Linked DNA regions of Prosthecobacter sp.. The main gene of each other region encodes a partner of the protein of the gene in region 2 in a complex. Links are inferred from orthologs where the notes say so. Each region holds a gene or a part of one and is shown on either strand. Other genes may lie near its edges.

Region 1 (6,247 bases), on a different replicon or contig from region 2:
CACCCCGCCTGCCTCACGCTCCCGCCAGCTCGGAAACGCTCCATCCCAACTCGGAGAAGCTCGATACGAACTCAAAAAAACCTTTTCCGAGCCGGAAAACGCTCAATCCGAGTTCGGAAATGCCCGGCCCGGGCGCGGAACAGGTCGGCCACCGTTCGGAAACATGCAGACCGAGTCCGGTGACGTTCGACCCCGATTCGGAAAAGGTCGGCTACCGTTGGGAAAGACTCGATCCGCGATCGGAAATGCCCAACCCGAGTCCGGGGAAACTCGACCCCGATTCGGTCCTGCATGATCCGAGTCAGGAAAAGTTCAGCCGCCGTTGGGAAAGCCTCGATCCGAGTCCGGGGAAGCTCAACCCGAGTTCGGAAACGCTCAATCCGCGCTCGGAAAAGCCTTTCCCGAGTCGGGAAAAGCTCAACCCGAGGAGGGGTGTGGGGTTCAACGCTTTGATTTCCAATGGGTCATCGGATTTCTTTCCTGATTCCCTCCCCTTGGTTTACCACTCCTGGGGTTACTGCCACCAACTCCATGTTTGGCCGGACGAAATCGTGATTTGCCGCCACCCATTCGCGATTTGGCGGCACGCAAAGCCGGGATGACGGCTGTTGGGCCGGGATCGACTGATGGAAATCGGCTCCTGGACGAACCCATCCGCGCAGGACGAGCGAACCGGTGTCAGGGTGCGAAAGCGGGACGGGCATCCATTCTCTTTGGCATGGATGGCGGGCGTGGCGGGTCTTCAAGTCCCCATCCAACGTGCTTGCGACCCCATCTTGGTTTGGGCAGAATGGCCGGAAACATGAGTGCTTTGCAGCCCCCAGCCATGCCGTCTTCCGAATCATGAGCACCGTGACCACTGTCAAGAATTTGCACCCGCCTTGACGGATGCGCTGCGGAGCGGGATGATGGGTTGAAATGAGTTCCAGATGGAAAACTGCGGCGCGAATCCTGGTGGCGTTTTTGTTACTCATGGGCACGTGGTGGCTGTGGGTGATGCGGGGGCATGAGGGCCGCACTTTGGGCCGCCTGATCGATGCCCGGGTGATTTCGCAGGCTCATCACTGCCGGCTGCTGTTTTCGACGGGGCATTTCCGGGAGAACAGGCATGTTTTTGAGTGCGCGGCCGGAGACATCCTGGATGCTGACAAGGGAGGTGTGGCTTTTCATCCGGTTGACTTTGAGAATGAAAATCATGCCAGATTCTTTGCAGAGCGCATCCGCCCGCTGATGGACGGCTGCATTCAGCCGCCGGTGGACTGGAAGAATGCCGTGGTCTGCAATGGCGAAGGCAAGGGCCTGCTGACTGAAGTGTTCACGGTGAAGGCCGGAAGCCGATGCTTTGTGGTGCTGGATGTGTTTTAGAAAAGGAAATGGGAAAACGGGGTCGGTGTGCAACTGGCTGACAAACCAAATCGAGAAGAACGCAAGCGGCCGGGTTCCCCATGGGAGGCGGGGCCGAATGATCTGAGATCATCCGCAGCGGCGTGCGCCCTCTTTTTTCTTGTATCAACAGCGGTTTTTTGCCACAAACACACTTCACCCAGGCCCGTTTCACCCCGTTTCCTTGAGTGGAGGCTTGCGATGTTCTTGAAACACACATATTCTCTTTTATTGCTGCTCATTTTTTCGGGCACCGCTAATGAATGCATTGCGGAGAATGAAAAACGCATTGTGGTAATGTCTCCACACCGGCGAGTACTACCACATACCTCGCTCGCTGATTTGTCCGCAAAGCTGGATGCCGATTCCGTCTATTCACTACAAGTCGTTGCACTCACATTGCCCATTGGAAGCGATTGGGTAGTGCTTCAAGGGTTGCCGTTCAGGAAACTCAACGAACTATTCCTCTGGATTTCATGTGAAGAGGTCAAAGCTGGTGCTTTGAGCTCCCTAGCCCACCTGCCTCTTGCCACGCTCTCAATTTTTGCCAACACATCTGGAGCGACAATCGACGTTTTGCCAATCATGGGATTAGCCGAGCGATTGGAGATAGGTGATCCAGATGCTTTTTTCGGGAGGAAGCGCGAAATTGATATGGCGAAAATACATCTAAAGTTTCCCACGCTAAATACGCTTGGGTTGCCGAAGGAGTGGATCGACGCACATCCTCAGCAAGTCATCGTGCTCAAGGCTAGCTTCATTATTGTGAATGTTGACATTGGTGCAAAAATGAAATCAGCAATCGAGTTGCTCGAAAAAAACGGAGCAGATCTATTCATTCAAACTGAAAAATGAACCCGTACGCCAACCAATAGCGGGAAGCGGCAGATGTCACCGGATGCCAACCAATGGCAGATGAACCCACGAGCCAACCAATAGCGCGGGACGTGCCAGCCAATTTGGGAAAATGAAGTTATGACCGCCGCTTCGTCTGAGCTATGAACATCAACCCACCGTCAAGAATTTGCACCCGGACCCCGTTTCCCCTCTGAAATAGCTATGAAGACGTCACTTGTATTGGCCGGCATTGCAATGTGTTCTCTATTTGTCGACTGTGGGCGTCGGGGAAGTGGAAGCACGGTTCGGAAGGCCTCGGCCTTGGATAATGTGAGAATCGCCCTCTTACGAGAGGTGAACGAACATATTTTGAGCAAAGGTATCGAAGAAAAAGTGCCAGTAGATAAAGCAGTTTATGAGCTGGTAGCGCACCACCAAGAAAGGGTCGGATTTTGGGTTTCTATTCAAGGGCCAAAAAATCGAGTATGGATCGTAGAAGACGAGAAGGCAGCGTTGTTGTCTGATCCACAAGATATATATTATAAAAGAATACTTGGTGTTAAAAAAGATGGTGCTGTAGTTGCGACTGACGCTGGGCTCTTAAAAAGAGAGTTTCCATTTGATGGTGCCAAACACTTTTTCATCGAACCAAAAAATGAAAAATGAACCCGCGCGCCACCAATAGGGGAAACGGGGTCGGGCTGCAACTGGCTGACAACCCAAATCGCGAAGAACACAAGCAGCCGGGTTGAGCATTGGAGGCGTGGCCGAATGACCTGAGATCATCCGCAGCGGCATGCAGGCTCGGTTGATCCCGAAGCCGTCAGGCACTTGCCTTCACTCCGGCCAGGTAGCGCAGCACCTTCGCCAGCGTGGGGCGCATGTCCTTGCGGTCCACGATCATATCGACGAGGCCGTGCTGCATCATGAACTCGGCGGTCTGGAAGCCGGGAGGGAGGTCGGCATGGGTGGTTTCCTTCACCACACGCGGTCCGGCGAAGCCGATCATGCACTTCGGCTCGGCGATGATGATGTCGCCGAGGGTGGCGAAGCTGGCGGTGACGCCGCCGGTGGTCGGGTGCGTGAGCACGGAGATGTAGGGCAGGCGGGCTTCCGAGTGGCGGGCGAGGGCACCGCTGGTCTTGGCCATCTGCATGAGGCTGAGGATGCCCTCGTGCATGCGGGCGCCGCCGGAGGCGGAGAAGACGATGACCGGCTTGCGCTCGGCGGTGGCGGCCTCGATGGCGCGGGTGATTTTTTCCCCCACGACGCTGCCCATGCTGGCACCGAGGAAGCGGAAGTCCATGATGGCGACCAGGACGGCGATGCCCTCGATGGTGGCGTGGCCGGTGACGACGGCCTCGGTGAGCCCGGTCTTGGCCTGGTAGGCCTTCACCTTGTCGAGGTAGCCTTTGAAGCCGAGGGCGTTCACAGAATCGAGATGCTTGTCCATCTCGACGAAGCTGCCCTCGTCCACCAGGCTGGCGATGCGCTCGTCGGAGCCGATGGTGAAATGATAGCCGCAGTTCGTGCAGACGCGGAGGTTTTTGGAGAGCGCCTGCTCAAACAGGCTTTCGTTGCACGAGGGGCACTTCGTCCAGAGGCCTTCCGGCATGTCGCGTTTCTTCTCGCCTAAATCGTCAACAGAGCGTTTTTTGAAAAATCCCATGGTAGGTCAATCGGTGTGGACGTCCTGCGATGACGGACCTGATAGAGCGTCTCCCCGAGTGGCATGTCGCAGGAGTTGCCGGAAGGAAAACCACCCGGCGTTCGCACTGTCAGGCCCGGCGAGAGCCGGACGCGGGGCCGATCCTAGCCGCGTGCCGCGGTGATGACCACCACTTTTTCTACCCCGCCCTCACGTCGCAAAATTCGGGCGCACTCGCTGGTCGTCGCTCCCGTGGTGAAAACATCGTCCACCAGGAGAATGCGGCGGCCCTGAAGGTCGGTTGGGCGCTGCCAAGGCCGTGGTTTGGGCAAAGCAAATGCCCCGCGCAGGTTCCGCAGCCGCTCGTCGCGATCCAGATTCGCCTGCGTCTCGGTCGCACGGACGCGCACCAGCGCTTTCGCAGCAGGAATACCGGTCAACTGCGAGAGCCGCTGGCACAGCTCCCAGCTTTGGTTGAACTCCCGGTCCAGCTCGCGGCTGCGATGCAGCGGCACCGGCACCAGCAGCCAATCCGCGAGATTTTCCCGCGCCAGCCGGGGCTCCTCCAGCACCCGCAGCATCAGCGTGGCCAGCGCCCCACGCAGATGCAGGCGGCGGTCATACTTGAACTGATGAATCAGCTCCCGCATCGCCTCCTCGGCACGACAGGCCGCCACGGCGAACTCAAACTCCAATTTCCGCCCGCTACAGTTCATGCAGCGGAACTCGTTCGTAAAAGCTCCGTCATACACCTCGCCGCATACCTTGCAGTAAGGCGGCTCCACCAGCGGCAGCGATTCCTCACAACTGCGGCAAAACCAGGCCTGTGCACCAGAACGCGGTGTCTCCTGCGGCAGTGGTATGCGGCAAACGCTGCACAAACGCGGATAAACCAGATCCACCACGGCCGCCCACGCCGTCTGCAACATTCGTTGCAGACGTGATTCGGCGGGTGGGCCAGGAAAGGGCATGGCTGAAGTTAATGGCGATTTGCAGCAAGCCAACTGCGAGCCTAATTGCCCGCATGGCACGCATCGGCACCCCCCTCTCCTCCACCGCAACGAAAGTCATGCTCCTCGGCTCCGGCGAGCTGGGCAAGGAAGTCGTCATCGAACTGCAACGCCTCGGCTGCGAGGTGATCGCCGTGGACCGTTATGCCAACGCCCCGGCCATGCAGGTGGCCCACCGCAGCCACATCGTTTCGATGCTCGATGGCGAGGCGCTGCGCCGCCTCGTGGAAGTCGAAAAGCCCAACTGCATCGTCCCCGAGATCGAGGCCATCGCCACCGACACGCTGCTGGAACTGGAACAGGAAGGCTATCGCGTCGTCCCCACCGCCCGTGCGGCCAAACTCACGATGAACCGTGAAGGCATTCGCCGTCTTGCCGCTGAAGAACTCGGCCTCAAGACCTCGCCGTATGTGTTTGCGGCCACTGAAGAGGAGTTCCGGGCGGCGATTGAAAAAATCGGCATGCCCTGCGTCGTGAAGCCGATCATGAGCAGTTCCGGCAAGGGCCAGAGCGTGGTGAAAAAGAAGAGCGACATCGCCAAGGCCTGGAAATACGCCCAGGAAGGCGGACGCGCGGGCAAGGGCAAAGTCATCGTCGAAGGCTTCGTCGAGTTCGACTACGAGATCACCATGCTGACCGTGCGCCACGTCGGCGGCACGTCGTTCTGCGCCCCCGTGGGCCACACGCAGATCAAAGGCGACTACCGCGAGTCCTGGCAGCCGCATCCGATGTCCAAAAAAGCGCTCAAAGCCGCCGAACAGATGGCCGGGGCGATCACGGAGGCGCTCGGCGGCCGCGGGCTCTTCGGCGTCGAGATGTTCATCAAAGGCGACCATGTCATCTTCAGCGAAGTCTCCCCGCGTCCGCATGACACCGGCCTCGTCACGCTCATCTCGCAGGACTTGAGCGAGTTCGCGCTCCATGTGCGCGCCATCCTCGGTCTTCCCATTCCCAACATCCACCAGCACGGCCCCAGCGCGAGCTGCGCTGTGCTCGTCGCGGGTGAATCATCCCAGGTTCAGTTCGGCAAGCTCGACAAAGTCCTCGCCGAGCCCGACACCCAGATCCGCCTCTTCGGCAAACCGAACGTCAGCGGCCAGCGCCGCATGGCCGTGACCCTCGCCCGTGCCAAGACCATCAACGAAGCCCGCGCCAAGGCCCACCGAGCGGCGAAAGCGATGCAAATCCGGCTGTGATGCAATTCATGATTGCGCCCGATGGGCGGGTCATGTTAACACCGTGCCATGCCTGCCACCGCTCATCTGAGCCACCTGATCAAACTGCTCGACGACGAGTCGGAGGTGGTGCGTCAGGCAGTGAAGCAGGAGCTGACCGGCATGCGGCGGGAACTGCCGCAACACATTGAGAC
Region 2 (6,292 bases):
CTTGGCACGGCCGGGCTTCGCGCCATGGTGCAGGGCAGCCTCCAGCGTGCCGGATACGCCGTGCAGCAGCTCCGCGCGCAGGGCATTGAGGCTTGGCGGCACCCGAATTCCATCACGGTCGTCTTCCCACGCCCCCCGGCCGCCGTCATGGCGCGGTGGATCATCGCTCCGCGCAAAAACATCGCGCATCTCATCGTCATGCCCCACGTCACCACCGCCGTCATCGACGCCTTCGTCACCGACTTTGCCGCTGCGGTGAACTGCGAACCGAGAGCCGAGAACCGGGAACCATCGTCATGAAACAGCTCACCGTCCTTGTGCCGAACGAGCTTGGCATCGCCGCCAGGCTCACCGCTTGTCTTGCCGCGCATGGCATCAACATCGAGGAGATCGACATCGAGGGCGTGGCGGATCATGGCCTCGTCGTTCTCAGCGTGGACCGCTATGATGAAGCGCTACGCGCCCTCAGTGAGCAGGGTTTCCGCGTCATCACCCAGGACACCCTGCTGGTGCGGCTGGAGGACAAGCCAGGTGCACTTGCCACCGTCGCCATGCGGTTGAAGGACGCCGGGATCGACCTGCGCTCCATGCACATCCTGCGGCGGGAGGCGGACAAGACCACCGCCAGCCTGGTGTGCTCCGACAACGCCCGTGCCGCCGAGGTGCTGCGCGATGTGCTCGTGGTCGAGCCGCCAGGCTGAATCAAATCATTCAGGGCGGACGACAGAACTTGAGCATTGCCCGACACGCCCTAGTATCGGGCCTTTAGCCCCATGTTCTTCCTCACCCCACGCTACCTCAAGCACGCCAAACTCCTGCACAAGGGGGTGACACGCTTCATCAACTACAAGCGCGACATCCTGCCCCAGGCGAAACTGGATGAGATCACGACCCTGCGTACGAGCCTGGAGGATGCGATGAGATCGAAGGACAAGGCGCGTATCGCAACGTTGAACGACGAGATCAACAAAGCCTGCGAAAAAGCGCTGCCACATGCCGAGCAGTCGGACATTGCCGACAACGTGGAGGTGTTTTTCGTCGCCATCGTCATCGCGCTGGGCATCCGCAGCTACATTGCGCAGCCGTTCAAGATCCCCACCGGCTCCATGCAACCGACGCTGTACGGCATCGTGGCGAATCATACCGAGAAGGACGTCTCCCCAGGCTTCTTCCAGCAGTGCAAGGATTACGTGGCTGGGCGCAGTTACATCAATGTCGTGGCGAATCATTCCGGACGTCTGCGCCGTGAAGAGCCGCTGACGGAGCATGGCTTCATGGGCTTTTTCACCCACTGTCGTCTCCACTTTGAAGACGGGCATAATATCTGGATCTGGGCTCCGATACGCCAATTGGCAACCGATCCCGAGTTCAATCTGGGGCTGCTGTATTATGCAGGTGCCCAAATCTCGAACGACGGCAATCAGATCACCCCCGATGCCCAGATCGTGCGTTCCATCTGGGATCTTGGCGGCAAAGAGATCAAAGAGGGGCAGTTGCTCGCGCGGGGTACGCTCGACACCGGCGATCATGTGCTGGTGAACAAGTTTTCCTACCACTTCCGGCGTCCGGTGCGTGGGGAGGTGTTTGTCTTCACCACACAGAACATTCGCAGCCCTTACATGAACGTGCCAGTCGAGCAAGGCTCCCAGCATTACATCAAACGGCTTGTGGGTGTGCCAGGGGACCGGCTGGAGGTCAAATCTCCGGTGCTGTGGATCAATGGCAAGCCCGCCGAGGAATTCGGCATGAAGCGTGTGGGTGCCATGGAAGAACCCTACAAAGGCTACGGCAACTTCGGCATTTTGTCTGACGGCAGAGTGCGGGAACTGAGCGCGCGTGATGGTGCACGTGAATACTGGGCCATGGGCGACAACAGCTACAACAGCTCAGACAGCCGCTACTGGGGCACGGTGCCGGAACGCAATCTCGTCGGCCCGGCTTTGTTCTGCTATTTTCCGCTGGGTCGAAACTGGGGCGTGATTCGATAACAATGGAAAAGCGGACGAACTGGTCCGCTTCAATCTCAGGACTCTATGCTTTCATCCCTTCCTGGCGCAGGAAGCTTTCCACCCAGGTGATGTCGTACTGGCCGTGCTGGAAGTCGGAGGTGGTCAGGATCTGGCTTTGCAGCGGAATCGTGGTCTTGATGCCTTCGACAGTGAACTCGCCCAGCGCACGGCGCATCCGGCGGATGGCGATGTCGCGGGTGGCGCCGGTGACAATGAGCTTGGCGATCATCGAATCATAATACGGCGGTACGGAGTAGCCGGAATAGACGTGCGTATCGACGCGGACGCCACGGCCACCCGAGGTGTACCAGAGCGTGATCTTGCCAGGGCTGGGGGCGAAGTTGCGGGAAGGATCCTCGGCATTGATGCGGCACTCGATGGCGTGGCCGCGAGGCTGGGCATTCACGACGTGCTCGCTGAGCGGCAGGCCGGCGGCGATGCGGATCTGCTCCTTGATCAAGTCGCAGCCATAAACCTCCTCAGTGATCGGATGCTCCACCTGGATGCGGGTGTTCATCTCCATGAAGTAGAAGTTCTCGCACTTGTTATCGACGAGGAACTCGATGGTGCCGCAGTTCTCGTAGCCGATTTCTTTGCAGAGCTTCACCGTGGCATCGCCCATGCGCTTACGCATTTTTTGGGAGATTTTTGGGGAGGGGCATTCCTCGATGATCTTCTGATTGCGGCGCTGCATGGAGCAGTCGCGCTCGCCGAGATGCACCACGTTGCCGTGAGAGTCGGCGACGACCTGAAACTCGATGTGGTGGGGTTTTTCGACGAGCTTTTCCATGTACATGGAGCCGTCGCCAAAGCATTTCATGGCTTCCAGGGAGGCGGCTTGGAAGCTGGAGCCCAGAGTGGCCTCGTTGAGCACCGGGCGCATGCCGCGCCCACCGCCACCGGCGCTGGCCTTGACCATGACCGGGTAACCAATCTTGCGCGCCCATTCGAGGGCTTCTTCCTCGGTGTGGATGATGCCGTCGGAGCCAGGGGTGATCGGCATGCCGGCTTTCAGGGCAGTTTCACGCGCCACGTTCTTGTCACCCATCATGGCGATGACGCGAGCGGAAGGGCCGATGAACTTGATTTTGCACTTGTCGCAGACTTCGGCGAATTCCGCTTTTTCGGAGAGGAAACCGTAGCCGGGGTGGATGGCATCGACGTTGGCGATCTCGGCCGCGCTGATGATGCGGCTCATCTTCAGGTAGCTTTCGCTGCTCGGGCCGGGACCGATGCAAATGGCCTCATCGGCGAGGTGAACGTGCATCGAATCGACATCGGCCTCGGAATAGACGGCGACCGTTTTGACATCGAGTTCCTTGCAGGCGCGAATGACGCGGAGGGCGATTTCACCACGGTTGGCGACGAGAACTTTTTTGAACATGCGAAAAGCGAAGGGCTGAGGGCTTAGAGCGAAGGAGAAAGTGTGATGCGGGTATGGGTGGTGTGGGCAGGACTCTACGCCCTTTGCCCTTTGCCCTATGCCTTCAACTCAAACAGAGGCTGACCGTATTGGACGGGTTTGCCATCTTCCACGAGGACGCGGGCAATGGTGCCGCGGGCTTCGGCCTTGATCTCGTTCATAACCTTCATGGCCTCGATGATGCAGACGTTACTGTTTTCGTCCACGATGTCGCCAATGTTGGCGAAGGACTTTTCACCTGGGGCGGCGCAGCGGTAGAAGGTGCCGACCATGGGGGAATTGATGGTGGGACCGACGGGATCGGAGCCGGCTGCAGGTGCCGCAATGCTGGCGGCAGGAACTGCAGCAAGGGCAGGGGCTGCAGGAGCAGACATGGAAACAGGAGCGGCGGAGGCCACGGGCATGCATTTGAGCAGCTCCTTGACGGACTCCAGGTCAGAACCACGGCGCAGCTCAAGTTTGGCGTCCTTTTGCTCGCTGTGGAAATAGGTCAGGTTGTTCTCGGCCATCAGTCCGACGATCTCGCGTATCTGTTTCAGATCGTAGGCGCAAGAAGGTGCGGAGGCGGCGGGAGAGGCTGGTTTGGAGGTGGTGCGTTTGGCCATGTCGGGAGGAGTGTGTCAACGGACGCCCCGATACTACAAACTCCCCCGCCCGTGGCAACCACAAAGGCACTCTTGACTTTCAAGGCGCCGGCCGGGCTTGTTTGTGCCCCTGGCAGCCATCGTCGTCCTGTGGCTCTCAGCGTTTACCGCCAAACAATCCGCTGAAACTGCTGCTGATCACGCTGGTCAACGCACTTTGAATCTGGCTGCCGCTGGGGAGATTGTCGTCGATCTGGCCCTTGGGAGTGAGCTTGTCGATCACCTGTGGCAGGAACTGCGCGAGCAGCGGCAGCACGGTGTGGGTCTGCATGCCCACCTTGCTGGCGAGCCGCTGAATCTCATCCGCACCCACAGCCTTTTGCAGTTGTTCCGCTTCGATGGGCTGATTCGCGCCTGCGGAGACCCACGAGGCGAATTGATCACCAAAACCGGCCTTTTGAAACTGCCCCATCAGTCCTTGCAGGCCGCCTGCGTCGTTGAGAAGGCCGGAAAGCATCGTGGCCGGATCTTGTTTGGAGGCACCGCCGAGCATGCCGCCCAGCGCGTTTTTGGCGAGTGAATCGAGGAGTCCCATGAGTGTGCGGAGTGTGGGGGAGGGGATTTCAAAGTCAAGGTGGCTTCGCCTTCCGCCACGGATGCCTTCTTGACCCGCGAAGCCTTGACCACGCATTTCCACCCGCTACTCTCCCCACCCCCAACCCCAAAAATCATCACCATGAGCCAAACCCACGAATTCCAGGCCGAAGTCAAACAAGTCCTCGATATCGTCATCCACAGCCTCTACACCGACCGCGAGATCTTCATCCGCGAACTGGTGTCCAACGCCGCCGACGCGATGGAAAAGATGCGCCTCACCCAGCTCACGGAGAAGGACATCTTTGATGCCGCCGCCGAACTGCAAATCAGCATCACCACCGATGAGGCCGCCCGCACTCTCACCATCGCCGACACCGGCATCGGTATGACACGCGCTGAACTCGTCGAAAACCTCGGCACCATCGCCCACTCGGGCTCGAAGGCCTTCGCCGCCGCGCTGAAGAATGCAGGCAAGCAAAACGACGCGCAGCTCATCGGCCAGTTCGGCGTCGGCTTCTACTCCGCCTTCATGGTCGCGGACAAAGTCGAGGTTCACACGCATTCTTGGCGCAACGAGGGCGAGCACCTCGTCTGGACCAGCGACGGCGCCAGCAGCTACACGATTGATGAATCCGTCGATCAGAAGCGCGGCTGCAAAATCGTCCTCCATCTCAAGGAAGACGCCGCCGACTTCGCCAAGCAGCACACGGTGAAGCAGATCATCGAGAAACACTCGAACTTCGTCAGCTTCCCGCTCCTGCTCAATGGCGAGCGCGTCAACACGGTGGAAGCCCTCTGGCTCAAATCGAAAGACGGCATCACCGACGAGCAGTACAACGAGTTCTACAAGTTCACCGCCCACGCCTTCGATGATCCCAGCTACCGCCTGCATTTCCAGGCCGAGTCGCCCATTGCCATCAACGCGCTGCTCTTCACGCCAACGCAGAACATGGAATCCTTTGGCATGGGCCAGATGGAGCCCGGTGTGGCCCTCTATTGCAAAAAAGTCCTCATCGACCCCAAACCGAAGAAACTCCTGCCGGAATGGATGCGCTTCGTCCGTGGCGTCATCGATAGCGAGGACCTGCCGCTGAACATCTCCCGCGAGAGCATGCAGGACAGCGCCCTCGTGCGCAAAATCGGTGATGTCGTCGTCAAACGCCTCATCAAACACCTCGACAAGGAAGCCAGCGACGACGCGAAGAAGTACAACGAATTCTATGCGAGCTTCAGCCGCTTCTTCAAAGAAGGCGTCGCCACGGACCACACGAATCGCGACTCAATCGCCAAGCTGCTGCGCTTTGAATCCAGCATGACCCAGACCGGCGAAACCGTCGGTCTCGCCGACTATGTGAAGCGCATGACCAGCGAACAGAAGGCCATCTACTACCAAGTTGCTCCGTCCCGCGCCGCCATTGAAAGCGGCCCGTATCTCGAAGCCTTCAAAGCCAAGGGCATCGAGGTGCTCTACATGTTCGAGACCATCGACGAATACGTCGTCAGCAGCCTCAACAAATTCGACGACAAGGACCTCAAGTCCGTCAACGCCCACGACATCGACCTTGGCGACAGCGATGCTGAAGGCGAAGCCCTCCCTGAGGCCGAAACGACCACGCTCTGCGACTGGATCAAAGAACGCCTCACCGCGAGTGTCGATACCGTCCGTCCCGGCAAGCGCC

The links.
Region 1: the proteins of accC (region 2) and accD are in contact, whole or in part, in a solved structure (PDB 8UXZ), measured with the Escherichia coli proteins. The link is inferred for Prosthecobacter sp. from one-to-one orthologs.

The regions. Positions count from the first base shown.
Region 1 is NZ_JAXMIH010000006.1:15,811-22,057, forward strand. Bases 1,967-4,792 are described here. They hold accD (acetyl-CoA carboxylase, carboxyltransferase subunit beta), read right to left. Parts: upstream 3,890-4,792; coding sequence 3,044-3,889; downstream 1,967-3,043. Other genes in these bases: U1A53_RS02905 (hypothetical protein), read left to right, coding at 1,967-2,238; U1A53_RS02910 (hypothetical protein), read left to right, coding at 2,443-2,886; U1A53_RS02920 (ComF family protein), read right to left, coding at 4,033-4,792. Outside these bases: U1A53_RS02895 (hypothetical protein), read left to right, coding at 180-602; U1A53_RS02900 (hypothetical protein), read left to right, coding at 919-1,365; more of U1A53_RS02905, read left to right, coding at 1,591-1,966; more of U1A53_RS02920, read right to left, coding at 4,793-4,839; purT (formate-dependent phosphoribosylglycinamide formyltransferase), read left to right, coding at 4,893-6,074; U1A53_RS02930 (transglutaminase-like domain-containing protein), read left to right, coding at 6,123-6,247.
Region 2 is NZ_JAXMIH010000010.1:245,435-251,726, reverse strand. The notes cover bases 1,213-4,083. They hold accC (acetyl-CoA carboxylase biotin carboxylase subunit), read right to left. Parts: upstream 3,394-4,083; coding sequence 2,032-3,393; downstream 1,213-2,031. Other genes in these bases: accB (acetyl-CoA carboxylase biotin carboxyl carrier protein), read right to left, coding at 3,489-4,037; lepB (signal peptidase I), read left to right, coding at 1,213-1,988. Outside these bases: U1A53_RS13610 (histidine decarboxylase), read left to right, coding at 1-300; U1A53_RS13605 (ACT domain-containing protein), read left to right, coding at 297-701; more of lepB, read left to right, coding at 774-1,212; U1A53_RS13585 (YidB family protein), read right to left, coding at 4,174-4,611; molecular chaperone HtpG, read left to right, coding at 4,753-6,292. UniProt on the Escherichia coli protein: This protein is a component of the acetyl coenzyme A carboxylase complex; first, biotin carboxylase catalyzes the carboxylation of the carrier protein and then the transcarboxylase transfers the carboxyl group to form malonyl-CoA.